2 linked regions of the Martelella mediterranea DSM 17316 genome follow. The protein of the gene in region 2 binds, or shares a complex with, the protein of the main gene of each other region. Links are inferred from orthologs where the notes say so. Each region holds a gene or a part of one and is shown on either strand. Other genes may lie near its edges. The genes, in order: Mame_RS10185 and accD.

The links.
Region 1: the proteins of accD (region 2) and Mame_RS10185 are in contact, whole or in part, in a solved structure (PDB 8UXZ), measured with the Escherichia coli proteins. The link is inferred for Martelella mediterranea DSM 17316 from one-to-one orthologs.

The regions. Positions count from the first base shown.
Region 1 is NZ_CP020330.1:2,176,693-2,191,956, reverse strand. The notes cover bases 11,792-14,781. They hold Mame_RS10185 (acetyl-CoA carboxylase carboxyltransferase subunit alpha), read right to left. Parts: upstream 13,769-14,781; coding sequence 12,815-13,768; downstream 11,792-12,814. Other genes in these bases: xerD (site-specific tyrosine recombinase XerD), read right to left, coding at 13,843-14,781; Mame_RS10190 (L,D-transpeptidase family protein), read right to left, coding at 11,792-12,672. Also shown: Mame_RS10250 (linear amide C-N hydrolase), read left to right, coding at 1-429; Mame_RS10245 (heavy metal translocating P-type ATPase), read right to left, coding at 413-2,320; Mame_RS10240 (hypothetical protein), read right to left, coding at 2,626-3,138; Mame_RS27295 (hypothetical protein), read right to left, coding at 3,131-4,435; Mame_RS10230 (ABC transporter ATP-binding protein), read right to left, coding at 4,432-5,190; Mame_RS10225 (FecCD family ABC transporter permease), read right to left, coding at 5,187-6,242; Mame_RS10220 (ABC transporter substrate-binding protein), read right to left, coding at 6,239-7,327; Mame_RS10210 (M20 aminoacylase family protein), read right to left, coding at 7,681-8,844; Mame_RS10205 (D-alanyl-D-alanine carboxypeptidase family protein), read left to right, coding at 9,036-10,124; Mame_RS10200 (CobW family GTP-binding protein), read left to right, coding at 10,133-11,221; Mame_RS10195 (sulfurtransferase TusA family protein), read right to left, coding at 11,228-11,470; more of Mame_RS10190, read right to left, coding at 11,467-11,791; Mame_RS10175 (shikimate kinase), read left to right, coding at 14,883-15,264. UniProt on the Escherichia coli protein: Component of the acetyl coenzyme A carboxylase (ACC) complex. First, biotin carboxylase catalyzes the carboxylation of biotin on its carrier protein (BCCP) and then the CO(2) group is transferred by the carboxyltransferase to acetyl-CoA to form malonyl-CoA.
Region 2 is NZ_CP020330.1:771,930-787,138, reverse strand. The notes cover bases 1-2,935. They hold accD (acetyl-CoA carboxylase, carboxyltransferase subunit beta), read right to left. Parts: upstream 1,975-2,935; coding sequence 1,027-1,974; downstream 1-1,026. Other genes in these bases: Mame_RS27600 (hypothetical protein), read right to left, coding at 2,853-2,935; trpA (tryptophan synthase subunit alpha), read right to left, coding at 2,017-2,856; Mame_RS03580 (bifunctional folylpolyglutamate synthase/dihydrofolate synthase), read right to left, coding at 1-903. Outside these bases: more of Mame_RS27600, read right to left, coding at 2,936-3,317; Mame_RS03560 (hypothetical protein), read right to left, coding at 3,329-3,610; trpB (tryptophan synthase subunit beta), read right to left, coding at 3,614-4,834; Mame_RS03550 (phosphoribosylanthranilate isomerase), read right to left, coding at 4,847-5,503; Mame_RS03545 (M48 family metallopeptidase), read right to left, coding at 5,542-6,267; Mame_RS03540 (DUF2852 domain-containing protein), read right to left, coding at 6,403-6,822; Mame_RS03535 (ActR/PrrA/RegA family redox response regulator transcription factor), read right to left, coding at 7,002-7,577; Mame_RS26510 (hypothetical protein), read right to left, coding at 7,659-7,973; Mame_RS03530 (gluconokinase), read left to right, coding at 8,121-8,660; Mame_RS03525 (MFS transporter), read left to right, coding at 8,735-10,003; pyc (pyruvate carboxylase), read left to right, coding at 10,163-13,624; Mame_RS03515 (EamA family transporter), read right to left, coding at 13,893-14,774; Mame_RS03510 (MarR family winged helix-turn-helix transcriptional regulator), read left to right, coding at 14,853-15,209.

The sequences.
Region 1 (15,264 bases), 1.4 Mb from region 2 along the record:
ACGCTGCCCTCCTCCGACACCGCTGTCGATCGCTTCGTACGCGCGGTCTACTATGCCAATTTCTCCGAAAAGACCGACGGCCAGGAAGCGACGATCCGACAGCTCGGCCATGTCATGAACAAGTTCGACCGCCCGAAGGGCGCCTCGGTCTATTCGAGCGCGAAAGCGAGCGCCCTGACCAAATCGGCAGGCGACCTGACGGGCCAGTCCGGCGGGGCGCCGCCCGAATTCATTACCGAATATACCTCGTGGATCACCCTGATCGACCTCGCCCGCGGCGCCGTCTTCGTTCGGACTTACAACAGCCTGGGCTATGCGAAGTTCGATCTGGCGACGCTGAAGGAGCAGGCATCGACGCCGAAGATCATCCCGCTCGAAGCGCTCGGCCAACACGCATTCGACGCTGACGGGCTCATGGCCGCGCACTGACCCGCTGCTCTGTGAAGCCCGTTGATTGGAGGCCTTGTGCGGATTGCGCCGCCTGCTTTGGCACGATCCTCAAGGCGCGCAGCGCGTTCAGGATAACGGCAACGTCTATCACTTCCTGAAGTATCGCGCCCTCGACGGGCGTGAGATACCCCAGGGCCGCGGCAATCATCCCGGCAACGGAAAGGCCGATGCCGACCGCCACGCTTTCAAGCGCGATCCTGCGCGACCGTCGGGCGACCTCGATCCCCGACAGAAGCCGGTCAAGGCTGTCGACCAGCAGAACCACGTCCGCGGCCTCCGCCGAGGCCGCGGCGCCGCGTGCCCCCATCGCGACCCCGATGTCGGCCGCCGCCAGCGCGGGAGCATCGTTGACGCCGTCGCCGACCATCATCACCGGGCCATTCTTGCGCTCCGTCAAAACCAGAAGCACCTTTTGGTCTGGCGTCAGTTCGGCCCGCACCGCATCGAGACCCAAGCCGTCCGTCACGGCCTCCGCCACCGCTCGGCGATCACCGGTCGCCAACAGGATGCGCGCAACTCCAAGCCGGCGCAATCCCGCCAGAAGCCCTGCGGTGCCTGCCCGCAGCGCATCCGCCATCACCAGATGACCCATGATCTTGCCATCGACCGCCAGCGACACGACGACCGAACCGGCCGCGACCACCGCGCTGTCGGTATCGGCCATACCGATCTGAGAGGCGACGAAACGCGCGCCCCCGACCACCACCTTCCTGCCTCCGATGGTTCCCGAAACACCCTGTCCGGGCATCTCGACCACGTTTTCCGGAACCGGGAGAATGGCATCATGGCGCCGGGCGGCAGCCACGACCGCCTGCGCAATCGGGTGTTTCGATGCCTGATCAAGCGCGGCGGCGAAATAGAGGACTTCGTCTTCGGTCATATCGCCAAGCGTCTGGGTTGATACCAGCTGCGGGCGTCCGTCTGTCAGCGTACCGGTCTTGTCGAGAATCAGCGTCCTGATCCGCGCCAACGCCTCCAGCGGCTTTGCGCCCTTGATCAGAACGCCGAACCGGGCCGCCCGCGACATGCCTGCGACCAGCGCCACCGGAACGGCAAGGATCAGCGGACAGGGTGTCGCCACGACCAGAACCGCCACCGCGCGGATCGGATCGCCGGTTGTCCACCAGGCCGCCGCCGAAAGAGCGATGGTGACGGCGAGGAATATCAGCGACCAGCGGTCGGCCAGCCGGGCCATCGGGGCCTTGGACGCCTGCGCCGCCTCGACCAGCCGGACGATCCCGGCATAGGTGCTTTCGGCGGCCCGCCGCGTGGCCCGCAGATCGAATGCATCGCCGGCATTGGTGGAGCCACTCATCACATCCTGGCCCCGGTCCAGACGCACGGGCATGGATTCGCCCGTCAACGCCGATTGGTCCAGCACCGCCCGATCACTTTCCACAGTGCCGTCGACGGATGCGACATCGCCCTGGCGGATCAGCAGAAGATCGCCCGGCGCGATGGCGTTCAACGACACCTCCTCCAGCGCGCCATTGCTGTACCGCGTCGCGGTTCTTGGCACGCGGGAGAGAAGATCGCTCATTTCGCGGCGGGCGCGGCCCTCGGCGAAACTCTCCAGAAACGTGCCGCCCGAATACATCACGGCGACCACCGCCGCGGCGAGAGTTTCGCCAACCAACAGGGCCGCCGACATCGACAGAGCCGCCACGATATCGAGCCCGACCTCGCCCTTCGCAAGGCTGCGCACGATCTCGACCAGCAAAGCGGCAAGGACGGGCATCACGCCCGCCGCCCAGAGAACGGTCGCCGGCTCTGAAAGGCCGGCGAGGTTGAGCGCGAGTCCCGCGCCAAGCCCGAGCGCGGCAATGGCAAGAAGGCCGGCCTTGAGGTATCTGGGAAGCCACGCGTTCATCGACAGTTCCGCCTCCGATGACGGCCTGAGCTCCCTGGAACGCGGGTCTTCCGCGCGCCGGGGCTATCGGGCAGCATGTGTATCGCAAGCTTTATAAGCCGCGCGCCCCTTCCTTTGCCATAGGGACGATACCATTTCGCCGCCGCAAGCGGGCTCTGCGCCCGATCCGGAACAGCCCGCCGTGCCTCGAAGAGCGACCGGTTTACGTCGGCGGCCAGAACGAACGCGCGAAGTCTGCATATTCTGCCTGTGGGCGTCGCCGGATCGCCTTCGGAAACGCGTTCTGTAGTAAAACCGATCGAAGATCACTCAAGCAGCCGCGCTCGGTATATCTCATCCGCGGCCAGCGGCAGGAGCCGTTCCGCCATCTCGGCCTTCAGGGCTTCGTGGCGTGCCGTTTCGTCGGCAGACTTGTGGGCCTTGCCGCCAAGCCGCACGAATTCCTCACGAACATGGCCGGGCTTTATCACTGCTTCCGCGACCTTACCGCGATAGGCAAAGCGGAAGACATAGGGGCCTGGCGGATCTGAGATGACGTCTTTGCCGCCGAGCGGACGGAAGACCGCCAACCGGTTTTCGGTCAGCGCGCGGGTCACCATTTCCAGCGCATCGCGGCCGCCCGGCCCGGTGAAGGCGGTCAGAATGGAGATCTCGCGTCGCTCGAGCGGCCTCTCATCCAGAAGCGGAAACGCCGCCTGCATCGCTTTCAGCCCATGCACCACGCCGCCGGGAAAGCCGCCGCCGTGATAGGCCATGATCATACCGAACGAAAAGGTCAGTTCCCGTCCGTTTTCGCAAACAGTTATCGTGTCATGCATTGAGAAATTCTTTCAGATTGGGAATGAACCGGTCAAGGAAACGGGTCGTCGCCGGCATGAAATGCGAACCGTGATGGAATATCGGGTCGAGCGACGAGACGATCATCCGCCCCGGAGTCGATGCTTCATCGACATAAAGAATCGCCCTGCCTTCGCCGTCCTGAATCAGGACGTCCGCGCCGTCGGGCGGCGTAAACCAGCCGTGCAGATGCCAGGTGACATCCCTGCCGGTCATTCCCGCCGTCAACGGATGCTCAGGAGCAACGATATCCACGCCGAGATCGGCGCCCTTTTCCAGCCACCACCACCAATTTGTCGGCGTCGGGGTAAATTCCACATTCGGCAGCCAGAGATGGGAGAGGCTTTCGCCCAATGCCACGACGGTCCCGCCAGCCCGAAGATGGGCCGCGACAAAATCCTTTGCGGCAATCATTCGCTGGGCAGGGGTGCGACAAGGCACCCACAACGCATCGTCAGGCATCAGCGTTTCTGGCAGTGCTTCTGGGGTGGTGATGACGTCCAGATATTGCGCATGACGCGGAGCCTCCAGCGCATGGATATGATAATAGCAGCCGGAGGAGGGCAGGACGAGACGCCTCCCGTTTCCCGACGCGCCTCCCGTACCCCGATAGGTTTCCGGTTCCGCCAGAGCTTGCCGGTAGCTCTCATCGGTACGGACAGCAGACATGCCGTCGATGCAGGCGCCGCCGGCTGTCCAGTTCATGATCCGGGCGGTAAGGGTCGCCGGCAATTCCCATTCGCGCCCCATGGTCGCCAGATCATTGCCGGAATGGCTGAAGATACGTCCGCCGCCGGGCCGCTCCCAGACCCAATCGACAGGCACCTGGGCCGGACCGAGACCATTGACGGCGACGGCGCGTTCGGGCAGCGGATTGCAACCTCGTCCGTAGAATCCGGCAACATTCTTGTTGGTTTCCAGCTTTTTCAGGTCGATACCGTCGAAGATCGGGTGGGTGTTCACGGCAGTGAGGTCGAAATCGGCCCGTTTGGGCATCCTGATCGGCCGGTATTGTTCCATACCGGCGACCAGTGGGCGCACCATATGGCCATTGAAGAACCAGCGGCCGCCGCGTGCGAGAAAGGCTTCGAGCGCCGGCCCGAAAGCCAGCATTGCATTCTGATCGAGTTGGTTGGAGGTAATCAGCCCGTTATATCGCGACAGATCCTGCGGTTTCAGGGCGTTCTGTTCCACAATGTCCAGCACGCCATCGGCCGCGGCGCGACGAACGGTTTCCGAGGGGCCTTCAAAGGATGATTTCACATAGAGCACGGTCATGCGTATTCGCGTCCCGCAAACGCCGGCACCACGGCGCGACGCGCGCCTCCGGCCTGGCCTTCCATTTCCACCCAGCGCATGTCGACGCCGTAGAGCGTGTTCAACAGATCCGGCGTGACCATTGCCTCGACCGTGCCGTTGATTTCGCGTCCGCCCGGCATCATCAGCAGCACGTCGTCGGCCGCCGCCAGCGCATGGTTGGGATCGTGCGTGGTAAACAGGATCGCCCGGTCGCGGCGGGCGCGCAACATGTTCAGAAGGTCGAGTGTCTTCGACTGGTTGCCGAGATCGAGCGCAGAGGTCGGTTCGTCGAAGACGAGCGCCGGAGAGCCGGTGGCGAGCGCGCGAGCAATCAGGATCATCTGCCGCTGACCGCCGGACATGCGGTCGTAGCGCTGATCGGCAAGGTGGGAAGCGCCTACGATATCCAGCGCTTCCCGCGCCGCCTCGATATCATCCTTCCCGGGCTGGCCGAAAAGCCCGATGCGGGCGGCTTGGCCCATGACCACGACGTCAATGCCGGAAAGCTTCGCCTGCGACGCGCCATGCTGCGGCACATAACCTGCAATCTTCGGGGCGGTACGCCTGCCGGCCGCAAGCGGCTGGAAGCCTAGCAGGGCCCGCAGCAGCGTCGTCTTGCCGCGCCCGTTCGGTCCGAGAACGGCCATGCTCCGCCCGACAGGGACCTCGAAGGTGACATCGCGAAAGATAACCCGGCTACCGAAGGAAATGGCAGCCCCCTCAAGTCCGATCATGGCTGGTTCGCCTTCGAAAAATGACGCCTGAGCAGAATGCCGAACACCGGCGCGCCGATCAGCGCCGTCAGCACTCCGAGCGGTATCTCCGCCGCGGTCAGCGTGCGGGCGAGCGTATCGACAAAGGTGAGATAGGCCGCGCCCAGAATGGCGGATGCCGGTATCAAAACCCGGTGGTCCTCGCCGACCAGGATGCGGGCGGCATGAGGAACGACGAGACCGATCCAGCCGATGATGCCGGCAACCGCGACGGATGTCGCCGTCATCAGCGCCGTGGCGACGAAGATATACCAGCGTTCGCGATCCGGATCGACGCCGAGCGAACGGGCCTCGGTGTCCTCCAGCGCCAGCAGGTTCAGCCGGTATCGAAACAGCCAGACGGCGAGGAGGCCGATGGCGAGCCCCGGCAGCCCCAGCCAGAACCGGGCCCAGGTGGCCGTCGAAAACGATCCCATCAGCCAGTAGACGATCGCTGGAAGCGAGGTGTTGGGGTCGGCGAGGAACTGGACGATCGAAACGAGCGCGGCGAAAAGCGCGCCGATCACCATACCCGAAAGGATGACGGTGACGATCTCGGTCCGCCCGTTGATGCGGGCGAGAAGGCCAACCAGCACAAGGGCCGCGAGGCCGAAGATGAATGCAAGCCCCAGCAGCGTCACGCCGGCATAGCCAAGCAGGATAGCGAGCGCTCCGCCAAAGGCCGCACCCTGGCTGATGCCGAGCACCTGGGGCGAGACCAGAGGGTTGCGGAAGACCCCCTGAAGCGCCGCCCCTCCGACAGCAAGAGCGGCCCCCGAGACGGCCGCGATCAGCACGCGCGGCATGCGCACCAGAAGCACGATGCGCTGGTCGATGCTGTCTAGCGGCGCGGACGGATTGGCGATCCATTGCAGGATGATTTCCGCGATCCGCCCCGGGGAGACCGAAAACCGCCCAGCTCCGATCGAAAAGATGAAGGCTGCGGCGAGCGCCGCCAGCATCGCCCCGAACAGGCCCGCCCTGAGAGCGCCGGCCCCGCCATGCAGCCGGGCGCCGGCTTCCGTCATGCTCATGACTTCGACTTGAACTGATCGTAGTTGGCTGCCCCGTCGTTGAGGTCGATCCAGAGGATGTTGTCGATATCTTCTTCGGTCAGGTCATAGTCATAGATGGTCTTGTAGGCCTTCTTCATCTCGGCCCTGAGGTCGTAGTCGAAGACATCCGGATGGAGAAGATCGGCGAGCCACATCCAGGTCAGCGGGCTCTCGGTGTTCGGCGGGTCCCAGCGGTAGCCGCCGAGCGGCATGCGATAGACCTTGTGATTCTGAGCCGCATTGGTAAGCGAGAGGATGGGGTCGTCGTAAATCCGTTCCGGCGAGATGTCGCTCTCGAAATTGTTGAGCAGGATGACGTCCGGGTTCCATTCGGCAATCTGTTCCGGATTGATCGTGACGCCGTTGGCTTCGAGATCGGCCGACGCGCTCGTTCCGCCCGTCAATTCGATATACCAGGTGTTGTAGTTGTTCCTGGCGCCGGAAGCGATCAGGGTTTCCATGGCGCGCTGCAGGTAGAGCACTTTGGGCTTTTCTGCGTCTGCGATCGCGGAGGCCTTGCCGGCGACATCCGAAGCCACGTCTTCGCGCCATTCGATCAGCGGACCGATACGGTCTTCGCGCCCCATGGCCTTGGCCGACATCGTCATGTATTCGCGCGTCTTTTCCTCCGTGCCGTAGGAAATCAGCATGGCGGTAAGGCCGGCATTGGTAATCGGATCGACAAGATCATCGCCGCGATCCGCCCATTGGACGACGAGGTCTGGATTGGTAGCCGCCAGTTCCTCGACATTGGGAATGAAGTTCGGCGCGGTGATGTCGGAGGGAATGTTGACGGCTTCCGGATAGATCTTGCCCAGAATGCCTTCCAGAACGGCCTGCTTGGCCACCGGGTTCATGCCGACCTGCTTTTCGACGCCGCCATCAATCGCTATCAGCGTCGATGCCATCGGCATCGGGATCGACGCGACCCGTTCCGCCGCCCCTTCGAGCCTGACCTCCCGTCCCGCCTGATCGGTCATTTCGATCGGATCGGCCATGGCGGCATGCGCGGCCAGGGCAATGAACGCGCCTGACAGGATTCCAGTGGCTATGCAGACTTTCATCAACGTCTCCCACGAGTAAAGCGATACAAGAATCGCGTTATATTAACATGATTTTTGTAGTCAAGTTTTATCAGTGAATACAGGACAACTTACGGACCCGGCAGGCGAGGCAAGGCCTGAGGCAACAAGATGACGAGGCTGGACAAAGCACCGAACCTGGAAAATCCGGTGAGCCGCTCTGGATGACGGATTGTATGATTGAAATCGATGGTGATCCCGACGCGATTCGAACGCGTGACCCTCAGATTAGGAATCTGATGCTCTATCCTGCTGAGCTACGGGACCACTCGCCTCTCCATACAAAAGCAGGGCCCCGATGAAAAGCCCTGTTTTTGCTTTGCGGCAACCATGCCTCAGGCGGCGAGGCGGGCTTCGGCAAGGCGGACCCAGTAGGAAATGCCGTGGGCGAGCGCCTCGTCGTTGAAATCATAGTCCGGATTGTGCAGGCCGGCGCTGTCGCCATTGCCGAGCATGATGAAGGCGCCGGGCCTTGCCTCCAGCATGTAGGAAAAATCCTCCGCCGCCGTCCAGGGCGCAACCGCGGTGTTGACCGCCTCCGCCCCGGCAACCGCGATCGCCGCATCCGCGGCATGGCGCGTCTCTTCCTCGTGATTGACCGTCGCGGGATAGTTGCGGGTGTATGTCACCACGGCCTCGCCGCCCTGGGCAGCGGCAATGCCTTCGGCGATGGCCTTGAGCCGCTGCTCCGCCATGTCGCGGTTTTCCGGCGTGAAGGAGCGCACCGTGCCGCCGAGTTCGGCCTCCGAAGGGATGACATTGTGGGCAAAGCCCGCATGAAATTCGGTCACCGAAACCACAAGCGCGCCCACCGGATCGGCGCTGCGCGAGACGATGGTCTGCAGCGCGCCGACGATCTGGCTGCCGATCACGACCGGATCTATGGTCGTGTGCGGCTGGGCCGCGTGACCGCCCTTTCCCCGGATCAGGATCCGGAACTCGTCGGTCGCCGCCATGATCGGGCCGGGCCGGATCGCGAATTCTCCCACGGGAAGGCCGGGGAAATTATGCATGCCGTAGACCTCGGCGATCGAAAACCGGTCCATCAGCCCGTCCTCGATCATCGCCTTGCCGCCGCCGCCGCCTTCTTCCGCCGGCTGGAAGATCACGACCACCCTGCCCCTGAAATTCCGCGTCTCGGCGAGGTATTTCGCCGCACCCAGCAGCATCGCCATATGGCCGTCATGGCCGCAGGCATGCATCTTGCCGGGAACCGTCGAGGCCCACGGACGGCCGGTTTTCTCATTGATGGGCAAGGCATCCATATCGGCGCGCAAGCCGATCGTGCGCCCCTCGCCCGCCCGGCCATGGATGACGCCGACAAGCCCGGTGCGGCCGATGCCTTCAACGACCTCGTCGACACCGAACTGCCGCAATTGTTCTGCTATGAAGCCCGCCGTCGCCTCGACGTCGTAGAGCAGTTCCGGATGCCGATGAAGGTGATGGCGCCATTCGGTCGCTTGACTTTGGAGTTCGGCGGCGTAGTTCAGCACCGGCATTAATGATACCCCTGCATTTTTGCAAAATTCGTTGTAAAACACGCTAATATTAAGTGGGATCAAAACGTGTCCGCATCAAGAAGACGAGCCCTTCAAGGGGTATATCGATAGCAGCCGACAGGCAAGCAGAGAGAGCTACCGTGTTTCAAATCGCCAGGACGAAATCGACAACCCGGCACCTTGGTCGGAGGATGGCCGCCGCTGTGCTGTTCGCCGGAATAATGCTCGCAACGCTGGTTTCCGCCGGCGCGGCGGCGCTCGCTCATCCCTATATCGTGGTCGATGCCAAAACCGGGCGCGTGCTGTTTGCCAATGAACCGTTCAAGAAATGGTATCCGGCGTCCCTCACCAAGCTGATGACCGCCTATCTCGTATTCGAGGACATGAAAGCGGGTCGGCTCGATCCGCGCGCGGCGATCACCTTTTCGGCCGCCGCCGCCAACGAGCCCGCCTCGAAGATGTATTTCGCCCCCGGCACGCGCGTGTCGGTCGACAACGCGCTGAAGATGATGCTGGTGCATTCGGCCAATGACGCCGCCCATGCCGTGGCCGATGCCGCGATCGGCGGCCGCGACGCCTTCATCGCGCGCATGAATGAAAAGGCCAAGCAACTCGGCATGGTCGACACCCATTTCGTCAACGCCAACGGCATGACCTCGATGGCCAATCCGCAGACCGGCCAATATACCACCGCGCGCGACATGGCTGTGCTGGCGCTTGCCATGAGCCGCGACTTTCCGGAATACCAGTATTATTTCACCATCCCCGGCATAGCGGCCGACAGCGGAAAATACCGCAACACCAATCTGCTGGTCGGCAATTTCGACGGCGCCACGGGCATGAAGACCGGCTTCGTCTGCGCCTCGGGCTATAATCAGGTGTCCTCGGCCAAGCGCGGCGGCCGCGAGGTGATTGCCGTCGCCTTCGGCGCCAACAGCGTGCCCGCGCGCGCCGACAAGGCCGCCGAGCTGCTGCAGGCCGGGCTGACGTCCAACGACCGTTCCGGGCCGGAGCTTTCGAGCTATCTGCCGCCGCCCGCTCCGGATCGCCCCGTTGCCGATATCACCAACGAGGTCTGCAGCGCGCAGGCCGTCCAGGACCGCGGCGATATCCGCGATGAGGACGGCAACTACATCTTCAAGTCGCCCTATCTGAAGCCGCTGCCGAAGGAATACGCGACCATCGACGCCTTCCGCCTGCCGAACGACACCGAAACCGTGGCGGGCGCGCTCGATAATCTCACCTATGTGCCGCTGCCCTATGCCCGGCCCGAGCAATAGAAGCCAGAATGTATCAGCCATCGCATCCCATCCCCGTCTCGATCGTCACCGGCTTTCTCGGCGCGGGCAAATCGACGCTTCTGAACCGCCTTCTCGGTGATCCGGCGCTTGCCGACGCGGCCGTGATCATCAACGAATTCGGCGCGGTCGGCATCGACCATCTTCTGGTCGAACGCTCCGGCGATTCGGTCATCGAGCTTGCCAATGGCTGCCTGTGCTGCACCGTCCGCGGCGAGCTGATCGACACGCTCGCCGACCTGCTGGACCGGATGCAGACCGGGAAGATCAAACCGGTTAACCGGGTGATCATCGAGACCACCGGCCTTGCCGATCCGGTTCCGGTGCTGATGGCGATCATGGCGCATCCGGCGATCGCCGCCGCCTTTTCGGTCGATGGCGTGGTGACCCTGGTGGATGCGGTGACCGGGATCGAGGCGCTGGAACGCCATGACGAAGCGGCCCGCCAGGTCGCGGTCGCCGATCGCCTCGTCATCACCAAGACCGATCTCGTCGCCACCGAGGTTGCGGCAAGCTTTGCCAAACGGCTCGCCGGCATCAATCCGACCGCGGAAATCGTGGACGGCGCGGCGCCGATGGCCGCCAGTCCCGGCCTTCTGGTCGCGGGCCTGTTCGATCCGGCGCGCAAATCGGCCGAGGTCGGCGAATGGCTGCGGGCGGCCGAAACCGGCCACGACCACCACCATCACGACGTCAATCGCCATGACGAGCATATCCGCGCCTTCGCGCTTCTTGCGGGCGCGCTCCCGTCGCGACAGGTCATCGAAGCCTTCCAGCATCGCCTTGCCCGCGAACACGGCGACCATATCCTGCGCATCAAGGGGATCTTGGCGATTGCCGGCGAGCCTCGCCCGCTTGTGATCCACGGCGTCGGCGCCACTGTCTATCCGTCGCGTTATCTCGCCGGCTGGCCGGTGGACTGCGCGCCTGAAACGCGGATCGTCGTGATTGGCGCGGACCTCAGCGAGAAGGCGGTGCGAGATCTCTTCGCAAGCTTCCTGAACCGGCCGGCGATCGACCGTCCGGACCGGGCAGCACTTGAGGACAATCCGCTCGCGGCCTTCGGCTTCAGGCGCTGACAGGGTTCACGATCGCGCGATCACGAAACGATGACCGCTCTCGGTCTTTTCGCTTTCGATCAGCCGGTGTCCGTCCTGCTGGCAGAGATGGGGTATGTCGATCACGGCAAGCGGATCGGTGGTTTCCACCGTCAGCAGGCTTCCGGGCGCAAGCTCGGCCAGACGCTTGCCGGTCTTGAGCGCCGGCAGAGGGCATTTCAGCCCCTTCAGATCATAATGGAAGGACTTCGGCACGAAGCCGTCGCTCACCAGAATTTCCAGAAAGGCCTGTCGCCTTTCGTGGGCTGCTCCGGCTCGGCATAGGCCGCCATCGGGCTCGGCTCGGGAATCGGCACCGCAGAGGAAACCGGCACGTCCGGAACATCCGGGATCGCGGCCGTCTGGGTGACGGTATCGATTTCGGAAGCGACATCTTCCGGCGTTTCCAGCGGGCCGTATTTCGAGATCCGGTACTGTTCCACGGTCACGAAGCGGCCGGCTTCCAGCGAGGAACCGGTGGGCTGGTAGAGCGCATCGGTCGGATCCTCGCGCAGATCGGCGACGATGGCCTTGCGTTCCGCTTCGCTCGGATCGATCCAGACCTTGTCGTCGTTCTCGGCGAGCGCCTTGGCAAATTGCTTCTGATAGTCGCTCTGGTTCTGAGCCAGCGCCATCTTGTCCTGGGCGGAAAGATTGGACGCCATGACCGGGCAGGCGCGATCGGAGGCGAGATCGCCGCCATTGACCGGGTCCTTGTTGAACAGATATTCGCCGCCGCAGACATCGACGTCCGGAATCTTGTGGGTCACGTCGAAATAGTCGTAGCCTTCCTTCAGCATCTGCCAGAAGGGATAGTTTTCGTTATAGCGGTGGCGCACCATGTTTTCCGCGGTCATGCGGAACGGATAGGCCTGCAGCATGATCGCCTGCTGGCCGCCGGAAAAGGCATCGCGCGCGAAGGCGAAGATTTCCAGTATCTGCTCGTCAGTCATCGAATAGCAGCCGCGCGAGGAGCAGGCGCCGTGGATCATCAGATCGGAGCCGGTGAACTGGTTGGCGCGGTCATAGCGGTTCGGATAGCCGGTATTGATCGCCAGGAAATATTGCGAATAGGGGTTCAGAAGACCCTTGGAGAGCGGATAGAAGCCCTCGGGCGCCTGCCGGTCGCCCTCCTTCTTCTTCGGGCCGAGCTTGCCGGACCAGGCGCAGATCTCGTAGGTCTCGAGTTCGCCATAGGTGCCGTCGCGCTTCTGCTTCCAGATTTCGAGAACGCCCTCTTCCTTGAAAATCCGGATCGTGATCGGCGCGTTCTTGGCCATGTCGTACTTGCTCATCTTCGCCACCATGGAAGACGGCAAAGAATAGTTCATCTTCTCCTGCACGGAGGAGAAGTCGGTACTGTCAAAAAAGCTGTTGCAGCCCGTCAGCGCCACAGCGGCGAACATTATCGGGGCCAGTACAGTCAAGCGCATGGATAGAACCTGCCGGATTTTGCTTTCAAACGCAACGGTCGCCCGCCGCTGAGTGGCACCATAATGCACAGTCAAACTTCAAGAAAGCGTTAACTCTTTCTTTCCGCCCCGATGGCGGCAACCCGGCAAGAGCGCGCAGCCCTCAGAGATTGCGGCCGATGGCAAGGAATTTCTGCCGCCGCATATTGCGGATTTCCTCGGAAGACTTGCCTTCGAATTCGTTGAGCCCCTCGGCGATCTGGTCGCCCGAAGCATCGATCACGGTATCGGCATGGCGATGCGCGCCGCCGACCGGCTCGGGGATGATCTCCTCGACGATGCCGAAACCCTTCAGATCCTGGGCGGTGATCTTCATGTTGGTGGCCGCTTCTTTGGCGCGGGCGGAATCGCGCCACAGGATCGAGGCCGCGCCTTCCGGCGAAATCACCGAATAGATCGCGTGCTCCAGCATATAGACCCGGTTGGCCGCCGCAATCGCGATCGCGCCGCCCGACATGCCCTCGCCGATCACCAGCGTGATCATCGGCACGCCGAGCCTGAGGCACATCTGGGTCGAGCGCGCGATCGCTTCGGCCTGTCCGCGCTCTTCAGCGCCGACGCCCGGATAGGCGCCCTGCGTGTCGACGATCGAGATCACCGGCAGGTTGAAGCGGTCGGCGAGCTCCATCAGGCGGATCGCCTTGCGGTAGCCTTCCGGCCGCGGCATGCCGAAATTATGCTTCAGGCGGCTCTTGGTGTCGTGGCCCTTTTCCTCGCCGATCACGGCGACCGGGCGTCCGCGGAACCGGGCAAGGCCCGCCTGGATCGCCGCGTCCTCGCCGAAATTGCGGTCGCCGGCAATCGTGGTGAACTCGGTGAACAGCCGCTTGGCATAGTCGAGAAAGTGCGGGCGCTGGGGGTGGCGGGCCACCTGCGCCTTCTGCCACGGCGAAAGCTTGCCGTAGATATCGGTCATCGCCTCGCTGACGCGGGTTTCCAGGCGCGCGATCTCTTCCGACGTGTCGATGCTCTCGCCGTCGTCGGCCAGTTTCTTCAGCTCGATAATCTTGGCCTCCAGGTCGGAGATCGGCCTTTCGAAATCGAGATAGCTGTACATTGTCGCAATTTCCCTGGGTTTTCCGCCGCGCCCGGAACCGCGTTCTCGGGCTTCCACTTACAATATTGTGCCGCTTAATCCCGTTTTTTGGCTTCTTTTGCAAGGGGGTGATGCATTTCCACCAGTTCCCTTAGCCTTTCTTCCAGCACATGGGTGTAGATCTGGGTGGTCGAGATATCGGCATGGCCGAGCATTTCCTGCACCGCGCGCAGGTCCGCGCCGTTCTGCAGCAGATGGCTGGCGAAGGCATGGCGCAGCACATGCGGCGAGATCGCTGTGGTCCTGAGCCCCGCCCGCGCGGCCAAGCCTTTCAGGTCGCGGGCGAAGACCTGGCGCGAAAGATGCCCGGCAGCGCCTCTCGAGGCGAACAGATAGGGGTTCTCGTCGTCGCCCGCTGCCTTCTGCCGCTCGGCGTCGAATGCCGTGAGCGCCTCCAGCGCCCTCAGCGACAGCGGCACGGCGCGCTCCTTGTTGCCCTTGCCGCGCACCGTGAGGAACCGCTCCTTCTTCTTCATCACGTTCGCCGGCAGCGTGACGAGCTCGGAAACCCGCATGCCGCTGGCATAAAGCGTCTCCAGAAGCGCGCTCATGCGCAGCTTCTCAAAATGCTGTGGACCGGGGGCGCTGGCCTCGGCCGCCGCCTGATCCAGCAGCCGGTCGACATCGGCGACCGAAAGGGTTTTCGGCAGCGGCCGCGCCTTTTTCGGCGCATCGATGACGCCGGTCGGATCGTCGCCGCGCAGGCCTTCGGCATAGAGAAACTGATAGAACTGCTTCAGCGCCGAAAGCCGCCTTGCCTGGGACGTGGCCGCAAAGCCGCGTTTTGCAAGGTCCGCGAGATAGGCCGAAACGTCGCCGGAAGCCGCGTCATCGACCGCAACCCCGCGATCAATCATGAAATCACGGTAATCGTCGAGATCGCGCTGATAGGCGGCAAGCGTATTGACTGCCGCCCCGCGCTCCGCGCTCAGCATTTCGATGAACGCCTCGATATGGGCGCCGGAAAGATCCAATGCGTTTAACTCCCTGCCATCTGAAACCGGAATTCGACGCCCTTCGCCTTGACGCCATCACGGCATTTGCCGATACGTGGCAGGACAAGAATGGGCACGCTATGAACGTAAAACAAGATACCGGCGGCGCGGGACTGCGGCAAAAGGCGATTGCCGGCCTTGCCGGGCGCAATCTGATCCTGGTCGGCCTGATGGGCGCCGGCAAGAGCGCGATCGGCAAGCTCGTCGCCGCCCAGCTCGGCCTGCCCTATATCGACACCGACCACGAAATCGAATCCGCCGCCCAGATGTCGATCGCCGATATTTTTGCGGCCTATGGCGAGCCGGAATTCCGGGCGCTCGAAACGCGGGTCATCGAGCGCGTGCTGGCGGAAGGGCCGGCGATCGTCTCCACCGGCGGCGGTGCGTTCATCAATCCGGTGAACCGCGAACTGATCGCCCGTTCCGGCCTGTCGCTGTGGCTGAAGGCCGACCTCGAGACAT
Region 2 (15,209 bases):
CCGCTGCAGACGCGCCGGCCAGAACACCGAGCCCATGGCGGTTTCGACGGCCTTTTCCTCCAGCGCGAAGCCGGCGGCCTTGACCGCCGAGATCGCGGCGGCGGCATTGGCATATTGATGCCGGCCCGGAAGCGCCGGCAGCGGCAGGTCCATCAGCCCGTCGCCATCCTGATAGACCAGCCGGCCATGTTCCTCATGGGCGGAGAAATCCTGGCCATAGACATGCAGCGGACAGCCGAGCCTGTCGGCGCTGGCGATCAGCACCTCTTCCGCCGCCTCATATTCCTGCTGGCCGATCACCACCGGCACGCCCGGCTTCATGATCCCCGCCTTCTCGGCCGCGATCAGCTCAACCCGGTCGCCGAGATAGGCCTGATGATCGAGCGAGATCGGCATCACCACGGAAACGGCTGGTTTGTCGATGATATTGGTGGCGTCGTAGCGTCCGCCCAACCCAACCTCCAGGATCACCACATCGGCCGGAATTTCGGCAAACAGAACGAAGGCCGCCGCCGTTAGCATTTCGAACACGGTGGCTTTCGCGCCCTCATTCGCCGCCTCGACCCGCCGCAGCGTCTCGGCCAGAAGCTGATCATCGACATAGCCGCTCGCCCCGCCCGGCCCGCCGATGCGGAACCGCTCGTGCCAGCGCACCAGATGCGGCGAGGAATGGACATGGACGGAAAGGCCCGAAGCCTCCAGCAGCGCCCGGCAGAAAGCGGTGGTCGAGCCCTTGCCATTGGTGCCGGCGATATGGATCACCGGCGGCAGGGAGAGATGCGGATTGCCGAGCTTTTCGAGAAGCACCCGGATGCGATCCAGCGACAGATCGAAGCCCTTGGGATGCAGCTGCATCAGGTGCTCGATCACGCGCTCGGCGGCGCCGAATGAGGGGTTATCCATGATTGATCCGATTCTGCGGGCCTATCCCGCCCGTGGCGTTCGCGCGCCCTTATCGTCCGCCGGAGGTGGCCGACCGGGAAGACCGCCGCCGCCTTGGGCCGCACGGGGTCTTCTCTGTCTTTCTCAGGCCTGCTGCGCCGGGGCTTCATCCGCGGCAAGCGCCGGTTCGGCTTCCGCCTGCGACGCATGCGGGCCTTCCAGAAGCCCGTGCGGGGGCGTTGCCGGCGCGCCGGTCATGATCTTCAAAAGCCGCGCCAGCGTTTCCGGCAGGTCATGGCGCTTGACCACCATGTCGACCATGCCGTGCTCCAGCAGATATTCCGCGGTCTGGAACCCGTCCGGAAGCTGTTCGCGGATGGTCTGCTCGATCACGCGGCGGCCGGCAAAGCCGATCTCGGCGCCGGGTTCGGCGATATGCAGGTCGCCGAGCATGGCGTAGGAGGCCGAAACGCCGCCGGTGGTCGGGTTGGTCAGCACCACCACATAGGGCAGGCCGGCATCGCGCATCATCTCGATCATCACCGTCACGCGCGGCATCTGCATCAGCGAGAGAATACCCTCCTGCATGCGCGCGCCGCCCGACGCCGGGAAGATCACCAGCGGGCATTTCTCATCGAGCGCGCGCTGGAAAGCCTGGATGATCGCCTCGCCGGCAGCCATGCCGAGCGAGCCGCCCATGAACTTGAACTCCTGCACCACGGCAACGAGCTTCAGCCCCTCAAGCGTGCCGAGACCGGCGAGGATCGTGTCTTCCTGATCGGTCTTCGCCCGGTTTTCCTTCAGCCGGTCGAGATATTTCTTGGAATCGCGAAACTTCAGCGGGTCCTGCGCCACTTTCGGCTGCGGCAGGTCCTCATAGGTTCCGTTATCGAACAGATCGGCGAGGCGCGCGCGCGCGGGCATCTTCATGTGATAGCCGGAAGACGGGATCACCCACTTGTTCTCTTCCAGATCGGTATGAAACACCATGGCGCCGGTTTCGGGGCACTTGATCCACAGATTCTCGGGCACCTCGCGGCGGCCGAACATGGAATTGATCCGCGGCCGCACGTAATTGGTAATCCAGTTCACCACATGAACCTCCTGAATTTCTTTGCCTGCCGTGTGCCAGATTTACTCGGCGGCTGCAAGGCGCGCGTCCCGCACCCCGCTTGAAAGGCCCTTCACGAAGGTCGAAACCGCGTCGACCGTGTCTTTGCCCGCCTTGCCATCGGCGGTCAGACTGCCGGCAATCTGGTTGACCAGCGCCGTGCCGACGACGACGCCATCAGCCGCTGCCCCGATCAGGCGCGCATGTTCGGCGGTCTTGACGCCGAAGCCGACGCAGACCGGCAGATCGGTATGCGCCTTGATGCGCGAAACGGCCTCGCCGACCTTCGAAGGGTCAGGCAGCGCCGAGCCGGTGATCCCGTTCATTGAGACATAGTAGACGAAGCCGGAGGTGTTTTTCAAAACCGCCGGCAGACGCTTGCCGTCCGTGGTCGGCGTCGCCAACCGGATAAAGTTCAGCCCGGCGGCGAGTGCCGGAATGCAGAGCTCATTATCCATTTCCGGGGGCAGGTCGACGATGATCAGCCCGTCAATGCCGGAAGCCAGCGCATCGGCGATGAATTTGTCGACGCCATAGATATAGATCGGGTTGTAATAGCCCATCATCACGATCGGCGTATCGGCATCGCTCTTGCGGAATTCTCTTGCCAGTTCCAGGGTCTTGGCCAGCGTCTGGCCGCCCTTCAGCGCCCGCAAGCCCGCCATCTGGATCGACGGGCCATCGGCCATCGGATCGGAAAACGGCATGCCGAGCTCGATCACGTCCGCGCCCGCCTTCGGCAGCGCCTTCATGATTTGAAGCGAGGTATCGAAATCCGGATCGCCGCCCATGAAATAGGTGATCAGCGCCGGCCGACCCTCGGCTTTCAGCGCGGCAAAGCGTTTTTCCATGCGTTCGGTCATACTCTACTCCGTGGCATCGTCGATGCGAAATAATCGGCGAGCGGTGCGCCGGCCATGGCGGTTGCCATGAATGCGCGCCGTTCGAAATCAATCACGCCCAGTTCCCATACGCAGGCCATCGGGCCGGGCGGGACGGGCGAAAAGTCGGGCGGCGTCATGCCGAGATCGGCGCGCCAGAGCCCGTGAGAGAGGATGCCGCCTGGAAGCCACCAGTGCATAAGCAGCCACCAGGCCTCCTCGCCGCGATGCAGCACCGCAAAACCGGCGCCAAAATTCGGCTTCGGCGCTACCGCCTGTCGCAGCACGGAAATAGCGGCTTCCAGCACATCCTCGCCGAATTCCGGGGCGCCCTCGGCCGCAATTCCGCTGAGCTTGATTGTGCCGTCATCCGTCTCGACCGATGTCAGATAACCGGCCTCTCGCGGGCGATAAAGCTCCGCTTCCGCCAGTGTTTCCGTCATGATCTTCCGTCCTATTCCGTTTCCTCATCCGACCACGCCGAAATCGCGGTGACCAGCGACTTGTGAACGGACTTCATGTTCAGCACGAGGCTGTCGATTTCGGCGGATGCATTGCCGCCGGAGGCGAGCGCGTTCAGCGCCGAGACCAGTTCGATGTTGAACAGGTTCTGATGCGCCAGCGCCTTGATCACCGCGGCGCGCACCTCGTTGTCGCCACTGTTCTCCTCCTCGATGATCTCGAACAGCGCTTCCGCCAGTTCCGACATCTCCTCGATCACATCCCCCCGGCTCATGCTCTACATCTCCATGCCGAGAATCTTGCCCACCGTATGCACGTCCTTGTCGCCGCGGCCGGAAAGATTGGCGAGGATGATCTCGTCCTTGCCCATTTTCGGCGCGCGCTTCATGATTTCGGCGATCGCGTGGCTCGCCTCCAGCGCGGGAATAATGCCTTCGAGCCGGGTCATGAGCTGGAATGCCTCCAGCGCCTCGTCATCCATGATCGGCACGTAGCTCACCCGGCCGATATCGTTGAGCCAGGAATGCTCCGGCCCGATGCCGGGATAATCGAGCCCGGCCGAGATCGAATGGCCTTCCTTGATCTGGCCATCGCCATCCTGCAGCAGATAGGTGCGGTTGCCGTGGAGCACGCCCGGCGCGCCGGCGGTGATCGAGGCGCAGTGCTCCTCGCCCGAAAGCCCCTTGCCGCCGGCCTCGACGCCGACGATTTTCACATCGGCGTCATCGAGGAACGGATGAAAGATACCAATCGCGTTCGAGCCGCCGCCGACGGCGGCGATGACGAGATCCGGGAGCCGGCCTTCAGCCTCCATCATCTGTTCACGCGCTTCCGTGCCGATCACGGCCTGGAAGTCACGCACCATTTCCGGATAGGGATGCGGGCCAGCGGCCGTGCCGATCAGGTAATAGGTATCCTCGACATTGGTGACCCAGTCGCGCAGCGCCTCGTTCATCGCATCCTTCAGCGTGCCGTGGCCGGCCGTCACCGGCTTCACCTCCGCGCCCAGAAGCTTCATGCGGAACACGTTCGGCGCCTGACGCTCGACATCGGTCGCGCCCATATAGACCACGCAGGGCAGGCCGAAACGGGCGGCGACGGTGGCAGACGCCACGCCGTGCTGGCCGGCGCCGGTCTCGGCGATGATCCGCGTCTTGCCCATGCGCTTGGCGAGCAGGATCTGGCCGATGCAGTTGTTGATCTTGTGCGAGCCGGTGTGGTTCAGCTCCTCGCGCTTGAAATAGATCTTCGCGCCGCCGAGATGTTCGGTCAGGCGCTCGGCGTAATAGATCGGGCTCGGCCGGCCGATATAATGCTTGCCGAGCGATTTAAGCTCCGCCTGGAAGGCCGGATCGGTCTTCGCCTTTTCCCACTCGCCCTCAAGGTCGAGGATCAACGGCATCAGCGTCTCGGCGACGAAACGGCCGCCGAAAATGCCGAACAGACCGGTCTCGTCGGGTCCGGATTTGAAGGAATTCAGCTTCGGGGTCTCGTTCACGGTCATTCTCCATCAGGCCGTTGCATAGGCAGCGTCAACGGCATCAAAAAAGGCATCGATCCGGGCGGCATCCTTCACGCCGGGCGCGCTTTCGACGCCCGAGGAAACATCGAGCCCGTGCGCCCCGGTTTCATGAAGCGCGGCGGCGACATTTTCCGCCGAAAGACCGCCCGACAGGAAATAGGGAATAGTCGGGCGCCAGCCGGCAAGCAAGCGCCAATCGAAGGTCACGCCATTTCCACCCGGAAGCGTCGCGTTTGCAGGCGGCTTTGCGTCAAAAAGCAGATGATCCGCGACACCGTCATAGTCATCAACCCGCGCGAGGTCTTCCGGCGCGCGCAGCGAAAACGCCTTGATCACCGGCAGGCCGAACAGCGCCTTGATGGTCATCACCCGGTCGGGCGTCTCATGGCCGTGAAGCTGCAGCATGTCGGGACGGGCGGCGTAGACGATCTCTTCCAGAAGCTCGTTGTCGGCATCCACCGAAACGGCAACCGTCTTCGCCCGGCCGCGCACATGGGCGATCAGGCCGGCGGCGACATCGGGCTCGACATGGCGCGGGCTCTTCTCAAAGAAGATGAAGCCGACATGGCTCGCCCCGCGACGGATGACGTGATCGATCGTGTCTTCGCTGCTGAGCCCGCAGATCTTGATGGCCGGACGTTTCATGGTCTGTCCTTAACATATCGCGAAAAACTTCGCGAGTTCTATACGGTTGGCGCGTCGAAGCGGATTGCATGGAGGAACGATCCTTCGGCCTTCAGCCAGCGGCGCGCCTCCGGGGTTCTCGGGCACAGCTTTTCGCACAGCGCCCAGAAACGCGGCCCGTGGTTCATTTCGCTGAGATGGGCCACTTCATGGGCGGCCAGATAATCCACGACAAACAGCGGCGCCATCGCGATCCGCCAGGAGAAATTGAGATTGCCGGCCGACGAACACGAACCCCAGCGCGATTTGGTGTCCTTGAAGCTGATCGCCGAAAAGCGCTTGCCGCTCGCCTCCGCGTGGTATCGCACGCGTTCCGTGATCTCGCGCTTGGCCTCCTTCTTCAGATAATCACTGGCGCGCCGGCCGATACTGGCGGCGGGACCGGAGACCAGAAGAATGGGCGCGCCGTTCTCGACACGGGCCTCGGTCAATCCGCGCAGATTGCCGCTGTGGCGGATAGTGTGGGCGACGCCGAACACCGGCAGCGACGCGCCGTCGCCAATGGCTGTTTCGCGGCCCTCGAACCGTCCGATCCGGTCGATCAGCCAGTCATGATGACGGCGCAGAAACCCTTCAACCTGATGGCGCGCAAGCCCCGGCGGCACGGTCAGGCTCACCGCATGCCCGCCCGGCTCGATCTTCAACGTCATCCGCCGCGCGCGCGCATTGGTCCTGACGTTGAGCGGCAGCACCCTTCCGCCGATGTCGATTGTCCTGGCGTTCATTCCGTGTCTCTTCGGCCCCGATGGCCTTCCTATACCGGGTTCCGGCCCCGACAGGCCACAAAAAAAGGCACCGCCCGGGGGATATGGGCGATGCCGAACGGGTGGCTGCCGCGCCTCACGGCGCGGCGCATTGCGTCAGTCCTGCGATGTTCCGCCGGAATTGCCGTTGTTGCGCTCGCGCATGAAACGGTCGAATTCCTCGCGGTCGCGGGCCTTTCTCAGCTCGTCGGTGTAGCGATCGAATTCGGCGCGCATCTCGTCGAGCTTGCGGCGCTCTGCCTCGATCCGCTCCATTTCGCTGCGGCGCCATTCATCGAAGGCGGCATTGCCGGTGGAGGCCATCGGCTCGGCGGCCTGGCGCATGTTGCGCTTGCAGGAGCCGAAGGCGCGTTCGGCGGAACGCTTCCACTCGCCGCGCGACATGTTCAGACGATCGCCCCAGATAATATAGGCAAGCATCACCAGTCCAAGCGGCCAGAACACGACAAAACCGATCACCATCAGGGCGATCGTAAGTGGCGTCCACGCCGGACGCAGTAACGCAGTCTCGTTCATCTCGGTTCTTCCTCGTTTCGTCTCGGCGATCGACCGCCGATATTTCCGATATGGAAATGGCGGCATGCCGCTTCAAGATATATTCGACAGGAATCGAACGATTTTGCGGAAAACGGTACGGCTTCTGGAAGGTTTAGCCAGATACCGGAAGCGGGCCCGAGAGCCGATCCGATCGCCCGTCAGCGCGGCGCGCGTTTGGCGAGGATGCGCTGCAGGGTGCGGCGGTGCATGTTGAGGCGGCGGGCGGTTTCGGAGACATTGCGGTCGCACATCTCGTAGACCCGCTGGATATGCTCCCAGCGCACCCGGTCCGCCGACATCGGGTTTTCGGGCAGGTCGGTCTTTTCGCCGGGCTGCTGGGTCAGCGCATGGACGATATCGTCGGCATCGGCGGGTTTGGCGAGGTAATCGAGCGCGCCGAGCTTCACGGCGGTGACGGCGGTGGCGAGATTGCCGTAGCCGGTCAGCATCACGATCCGGGTATCGGCCCGCGCCTCCCGGATGGCGGCGACCACGTCGAGCCCGCTGCCGTCCTCGAGCCTCAGATCGACGACGGCGAAGGCCGGCGGCCGCGCCTTGGTAAGCGCGATCCCTTCGGCAACCGAGCCTGCGGTTTCGATATCGAAGCCGCGCGTTTCCATGGCGCGCGCCAGCCGGCGCAGGAACGGTGCGTCGTCATCGACAAGCAGAAGGCTGCGGTCGTCGCCGAGGCCGGCGAGTTCGTCATTCGTATCGGGGGTCTGCAATGCGTTCATTTCATTGGGCCTGAAAGTAATGCCTGACCCCTTATGCCTCCGGGGGCGACGGGGGTAAACCCCTTGCGCGTCACAAAACCGTCACCACAACGCCAGCAGGTCAGACCCGCGCCCTCGAAACGGCTTGCGCGCTTCCAATCCGGCACGAACCATTCTAGAGCCGTTCAGGCTTAAATGGAATCCGTTCTGTTTGCCCAAACCGGTCATTCCACGCGAAGAAGTCCGCGCGGCATAGCCATAGCTATGTCGAAGGGCTTCGACAAAGTGGATGGCCGGTTTCGGCAAACCCGCAAGGGCGGCATTCCATGATCTTCTGATCATGGAATGAACACGCCCGCGATTGAGTCGGTTCAGCGCGTCAAGCGCGCTGAACTGGGCGGCATGAATTTGTGCCATTACCGGCGGTGTTCGGCTTGGACATAGCGACGGCTATGCCCTGCGCCAAAGCCCTTGGTCCTGGCGCAAATTCCTTGCCGCAGAACGCTTCCATTTAAGCCTGAACGGCTCTAGACCATGCCCTCATACTTGCGGAGCGGGACCAGAATGAACAATCATGACATCGAAAAGCCGGGCGCGATCCCCGACGCCATCATCGTTATGGGCGTCAGCGGCTCGGGCAAATCCTCGGTCGCGCGGCGTCTGGCCGAGCGCGCGGGCCATGACTTCATCGAGGGCGACGAACTTCACCCCGCCGCCAATGTCGAAAAGATGTCGCGCGGCATTCCGCTTCAGGATGAGGACCGCTGGCCCTGGCTGGCGCTTATCGGCGCGGAGATCGCGAACCACCGGCAGGTGGGTGTCGTGGTCACCTGCTCGGCGCTGAAGAAAACCTATCGCGACCGGCTGCGCCAGACCGCCGGCGGGTCGCTGGCCTTCGTGTTTCTGGACGGCAGCGAGGCCTTGCTGAGCGCGCGCATGGGCCATCGCACCGGCCATTTCATGCCGGTTTCGCTGCTCCAGAGCCAGCTTACGACGCTGGAGCGGCCCGACGGCGAGCCCGGCGTGGTTGTCGTCGACATCGATCAATCGCTGGAGGCGATCGTCGAGGCGGCGCTTGCAGGCCTTGTGACCGCATTCGACTGAGGTGAGCGTTTTCCACCTTGCCTTTCCGGCATGCATCGGCGAACGTCGCTCAGGTGTAAGCGTGGAGAAACGGGATGACGGTGACGGCCAGCGAGCGCAGACGCGCTCTCTTTCTGGGGAGCATGGGCGGCGGGCTCGAATTCTATGACTTCGTGATCTATGCCTCCTTCGCCTCGCAGATCGGCAAGACCTTCTTTCCGGACGAGGCGCCGGCCGCGCGGTTGCTGGCAGCCTTCGCGATCTTCGCCGTCGGCTATCTCGTGCGCCCGCTCGGCGGCATCCTGTTTTCCCATTTTGGCGACAGGCACGGCCGCAAGGCCATGCTCAGGGTCTCGATCGCCGGCATGGCGGGCGCGACATTCCTGATCGCCTTCATGCCCGGCTATGCCAGCTGGGGCATTTCTGCCACCGTGCTGCTCGTGGTGCTGCGCATGGTGCAGGGCCTCTGCCTTGGCGGCGAAATCCCCGGCGCGATGACGCTGATCACCGAAACCATGCCGAAGCGGCGCGGGCTCGCCTGCGGCTTCCTGTTCATGATCATCAATGTCGGCATGCTGGCCGCCCAGGCCGTGCAGTGGGCGATCACCCACCTGATGTCGGAGACCGCCGTGCTCTCCTATGGCTGGCGGATCGGCTTCTTCGTCGGCGGGCTGGTGGCGATCGCGGGCTTCTTCCTGCGCGCGCGGCTTTCCGAAAGCCCGGCCTTCGCGGAGATGGAAGCCCATGCCCACAAGGTGCCGCTCGCCGCGCTGTTCCGCGACAATGGCCGCGCCGTCTGGCTCGGCCTGTTCATCACCGGGCTCGGGGCGGCGACCGTGCCGCTGCTCTATCTCTACATGAACTCCTATCTCACCGATTTCCTCAAATACGATCCCGATCAGGTGGCGACCGCCGTTCTCGTCGGCATCGTGCTGTTTTCGCTGCCGATGCCGGTGGCCGGCCTGATCTCGGATTTCGTCGGCATCAAGGTTCCAGCCTTCATCGCCTCGTTGATCCTGGCGGTGGCGGCGATCCCGGCCTATGTCTGGATGCATCAGGGCGTTTCGGAACTGCTGCCGGCGATGATCGTGATCTCGCTGATCGCGGCCTTCGCCTGGGGCGTCGGGCCGGTGCTGCTGACGGCGATCTTCCCGACGGATGTGCGCTATACCGGCGTTGCCTTCGTCTATAATATCGGCTTTGCGATCGTCGGCGGGCTGACGCCGCTGACGGCGACCTTCATCATCCAGCAGACCGGGTTCATGCTGGCGCCCGGCTTCCTGCTGGCGCTGTTCGCGGGGCTTGCGACGGTGGCGATCTTCCTGTCCAACGTTCTGCCTTCCGGCAAAACCGGCCGCGACTGAACGGGCTCCGGGCAACCGCCAGGGACGGGTAGCAAGGGAAGCTGTAAGATCGTCAATTCCGCTTGCACGGAATGCACGGTCGGGTTTGCGCTCGTGCCGGAGTTTGGGTATGAATTCAGTATCGCGATTTTCCCGCAGATGTCCCCTGGAGGCCCTCCCTTGCCGATCTCAAAAATTCTTGTCGCCAATCGTTCCGAAATCGCCATTCGCGTTTTTCGCGCTGCAAACGAACTGGATATCAAGACAGTTGCAATCTGGGCGGAAGAAGACAAGCTGGCGCTTCACCGCTTCAAGGCGGATGAGAGCTATCAGGTCGGCCGCGGGCCGCATCTCGACCACGACATGGGTCCGATCGAAAGCTATCTGTCGATCGAGGAGGTGATCCGCGTTGCCAAGCTTTCCGGCGCCGACGCGATCCATCCGGGCTACGGCCTGCTCTCCGAAAGCCCCGAATTCGTCGATGCCTGCGAGGCCGCGGGCCTGACCTTCATCGGCCCCAAGGCCGAGACCATGCGCCGGCTCGGCAACAAGGTCGCCGCGCGCAATCTCGCCATCGAAGTCGGCGTGCCGGTCGTGCCGGCCACCGCGCCGCTGCCCGACGACATGGAAGAAGTGGCGCGGATGGCCGAGGAAGTCGGTTATCCGGTGATGCTCAAGGCCTCCTGGGGCGGCGGCGGACGCGGCATGCGCGTGATCCGCGCCAAGGAAGACCTTGCCCGCGAGGTGACGGAGGCCAAGCGCGAGGCCAAGGCCGCCTTCGGCAAGGACGAGGTCTATCTCGAAAAGCTGGTGGAGCGCGCCCGCCACGTCGAAAGCCAGATCCTCGGCGATACCCATGGCAACGTCGTGCATCTGTTCGAGCGCGACTGCTCGATCCAGCGCCGCAACCAGAAGGTCGTCGAGCGCGCGCCGGCGCCCTATCTCTCCGAAGAACAGCGCAAGGAGCTCGCAGAATATTCGCTGAAGATCGGCCGGGCGACCAATTACATCGGCGCCGGCACGATCGAATATCTGATGGATGCCGATACCGGCAAGTTCTACTTCATCGAGGTCAATCCGCGCATCCAGGTCGAGCACACCGTGACCGAGGTCGTCACCGGCATCGACATCGTCAAGGCGCAGATCCACATCCTCGACGGCCATCCGATCGGCGACGAGGCCGCCTCCGGTGTTCCGCCGCAGGAGGAGATCAAGCTGCGCGGCCACGCGCTGCAGTGCCGGATCACCACCGAGGACCCGGAGCATAATTTCATTCCCGATTACGGCCGCATCACCGCCTATCGCGGCGCGACCGGTTTCGGCATCCGGCTCGATGGCGGCACGGCCTATTCCGGCGCTGTGATCACCCGCTATTACGATCCGCTTCTGGAAAAGGTCACCGCCTGGGCGCCGACGCCGCAGGAGGCCGCGCGCCGCATGGACCGGGCGCTCAGGGAATTCCGCATCCGCGGGGTTGCCACCAACCTCACCTTCCTCGAAGCGATCATCACCCATCCGCAATTTATGGATTACAGCTACACCACGCGTTTCATCGACGAGACGCCGGAGCTGTTCGACCAGGTCAAGCGTGCCGACCGCGCCACCAAGCTTCTGACCTATCTCGCCGACGTCACCGTCAACGGCCATCCGGAAGCCAAGGGCCGGCCGAAGCCCGCCGATGACATCGCCAAGCCGGTGGTGCCCTATATCGAGGGCGATCCGATGCCGGGCACCAAGCAGCTTCTCGACGAGATGGGGCCGGAGAAATTCGCCAAGTGGATGCGCCACGAAAAGCGCGTCCTGATGACCGACACCACCATGCGCGACGGCCACCAGTCGCTGCTCGCCACCCGCATGCGCACCCACGATATTGCGTCGATCGCCGGGACCTATGCCCGTGCTTTGCCGGAACTGCTGTCGCTGGAATGCTGGGGCGGTGCGACCTTCGACGTGTCGATGCGGTTCCTGACCGAAGACCCGTGGGAGCGGCTGGCGCTGGTGCGCGAGGCAGCACCAAATCTGCTGTTGCAGATGCTGCTGAGGGGCGCCAATGGCGTCGGCTACACCAATTATCCCGACAATGTGGTGAAATATTTCGTCCGCCAGGCGGCTAAGGGCGGCATAGACCTGTTCCGCGTGTTCGACTGCCTGAACTGGGTGGAAAACATGCGCGTGTCGATGGATGCGGTGGCCGAGGAAGGCAAGCTCTGCGAGGCGGCGATCTGCTACACCGGCGACATCATGAACGCCAGGCGGCCGCAATATGACCTGAAATACTACACCAATCTGGCGAAGGAACTGGAAGCGGCCGGCGCCCATATCATCGCGGTCAAGGACATGGCCGGGCTTCTGAAGCCGGCGGCGGCGAAGTTGCTGTTCACGGCGCTGCGCGACGCCACCGAACTGCCGATCCACTTCCACACCCACGACACCTCCGGCATTTCGGCGGCCACCGTGCTTTCAGCCATCGATGCCGGCGTCGATGCGGTCGATGCCGCGATGGACGCGTTTTCCGGCAATACCTCGCAGCCCTGCCTTGGCTCGATCGTCGAGGCGCTGAAGGGTCATGAGCGCGATCCGGGGCTCGACACCGGCCATATCCGCCGCATCTCGTTCTACTGGGAGGCGGTGCGTCACCAGTACGCCGCGTTTGAAAGCGACCTCAAGGGGCCGGCCTCGGAAGTTTATCTGCACGAGATGCCGGGCGGCCAGTTCACCAACCTCAAGGAGCAGGCGCGCTCGCTCGGTCTTGAGGCCCGCTGGCACGAGGTGGCCCAGGCCTATGCCGACGCCAACCAGATGTTCGGCGATATCGTCAAGGTGACGCCGTCCTCCAAGGTGGTCGGCGATATGGCGCTGATGATGGTGAGCCAGGATCTCACAGTTCCCGATGTCGAGGACCCGAAGAAGGACATCTCCTTCCCGGAATCGGTTATCTCCATGCTGAAGGGCGATCTCGGTCAGCCGCCGGCCGGCTGGCCGGAAGGCCTGCAGAAGAAGGCTCTAAAGAACGAAAAGCCCTATACCGTGCGGCCGGGCTCGCTGCTGGAGGACGCCGATCTCGAGGCGCTGCGCAAGGAGGCAGAAGAAAAGGTCGGCCGCGAGATCGACGATTTCGAGCTTGCCTCCTACCTGATGTATCCCAAGGTGTTCGTCGATTACGCCATGGCGAGCGAAACCTATGGCCCGGTCTCGGTTCTGCCGACGCCCGCCTATTTCTACGGTCTCGAAGAAGGGGACGAGCTGTTCGCCGATCTGGAGCGCGGCAAGACGCTGGTGATCCAGAACCAGGCGATCACCAGCGCCGACGAAAAGGGCATGGTCACCGTGTTCTTCGAACTGAACGGCGCGCCGCGTTCGATCAAGGTGCCGGACCGCGCTCATGGCGCGGGCGCGGGCGTCAACCAGAAGGTCGATCCGACCAATGCCAACCAGGTCGGCGCGCCGATGCCGGGCGTCATCTCCACCGTCGGCGTCTCCGCCGGCCAGCAGGTCTCCGTCGGCGACGTTCTGGTCTCGATCGAGGCCATGAAAATGGAAACCGCGCTCCACGCCGACCGCGACGGCGTGATCAAGGAAGTCCACGTCAAGGCCGGCGACCAGATCGACGCCAAGGATTTGCTGGTGGTCTACGAGGGGTGATAAAACCGTCTTCAGGTTGACTGGCGCGGGATTCCGTTCATCTGCCTGGAACCTCGGCGTGTTGGCAAATCCGCCTTTCTTTCCTGTGTCATCCTCGGGCTTGACCCGAGGATCCAGGCCGGACCGCACGGTCTCGAAAATAACCATTCTGATCAATGGCTTGTGCGGCATGGACGCTCGGGTCAAGCCCGAGCATGACCCCTCTGGGCGGAAGCATCCGATCAGAACCTCTGAAATTCGCGGCTTGGTCAGCAGCCCGAGATCCCGGTCACTCGGCCGGGATTTTTTTGCTTGCGGGTGCTGCGGTGCGGCTGGTGGAACGGCCGATCCAGAGGCTGGCAAGGACCAGAACGGCGCCGGCGACCTGTAACGGCGACAGCGCCTGTCCGAGGAATATCCAGCCGAGCAGAACGGCGCTGAGCGGGCTCAGGAAGCCGAGCAGCGCCGCCGGTCCCGGTCCGATCCTGGCGATTCCCCGAAACCAGAAGAAATAGGTCAGCGCCGCGCCGATCAGGCCCAGCCAGACGAGGCCCGCCACGGCCCTGGCGTCCGGCATCGGAAAGCCCGGCTCGATGGCAAGCGCCAGCGGCAGCAGCACAAGACCGCCCGTGGTCAATTGCCAGGCGGTCAGCGTCAGCGGCGCGACAGGGAACTGCCACCGACGGGTAAGCACGGTGCCGAGCGCCATCGACAGCGCGCCGCCGAATGCGGCGGCAATGCCGATCGGATCGAGCGTGATCGTCGATGACAGAAGCAGCATGGCCACGCCGACAAGCCCGCCGAGCGCGGCGACAACGGCCAGCGGTCGGATCGGCGCGCCGATGAGACCCCGCGCCAGGAACAGCACGATCAGCGGCTGCGTCGCGCCGAGCGTCGCGGCCACCCCGCCCGGCAGGCGGTAGGCGGCCACGAACAGCAGGCCCCAGAACAGGGTGAAATTCAAAAACCCGAGGATGAAGAGCTTCGGCAGCCATTCGGGCTTCGGCCATTGCCGGACAAGCAAGAGCAGGATGAGACCCGCCGGCAGGGCGCGCAGCAGGCTGACGGTAAGCGGATATCCGTCCGGCAGCAACTGGGTGGTGACGATATAGGTCGTGCCCCAGATGGCCGGCGCCAGCGCGGTCAGCAGGAAATCGGATGGTTTGGGCATACACGCCTCCATTTATCTCGACGTCAAACTATCTGGAATTAACTTGACGTCAAGATATTTTTCCGACAGGCTTTGGCCATGGATCATGTCGACAGTATTCTGGCCGAGTGGCAGGCCGAGCGCCCGGACCTCGACGCCATGCCCATGGGCGTCATGGGCCGGCTGAAGCGGCTGCAGGTGCATCTCGCGCGCAACCTGGAAACGGTTTTCGCCCACTACGGGCTGAATGCCGCCAGCTTCGACGTGCTGGCAACGCTCAGGCGTTCCGGCCCACCCTATGCCCTTTCGCCCTCGGCATTGATGGACCGGACGATGGTGACCTCGGGCACCATGACCAACCGCCTCGACCGGCTGGAAGCCGCCGGCTTCATCGCCCGCCGCCGCAACCCGGAAGACGGGCGCGGCTTCTCCGTGGCGCTCACCGACAAGGGCTTC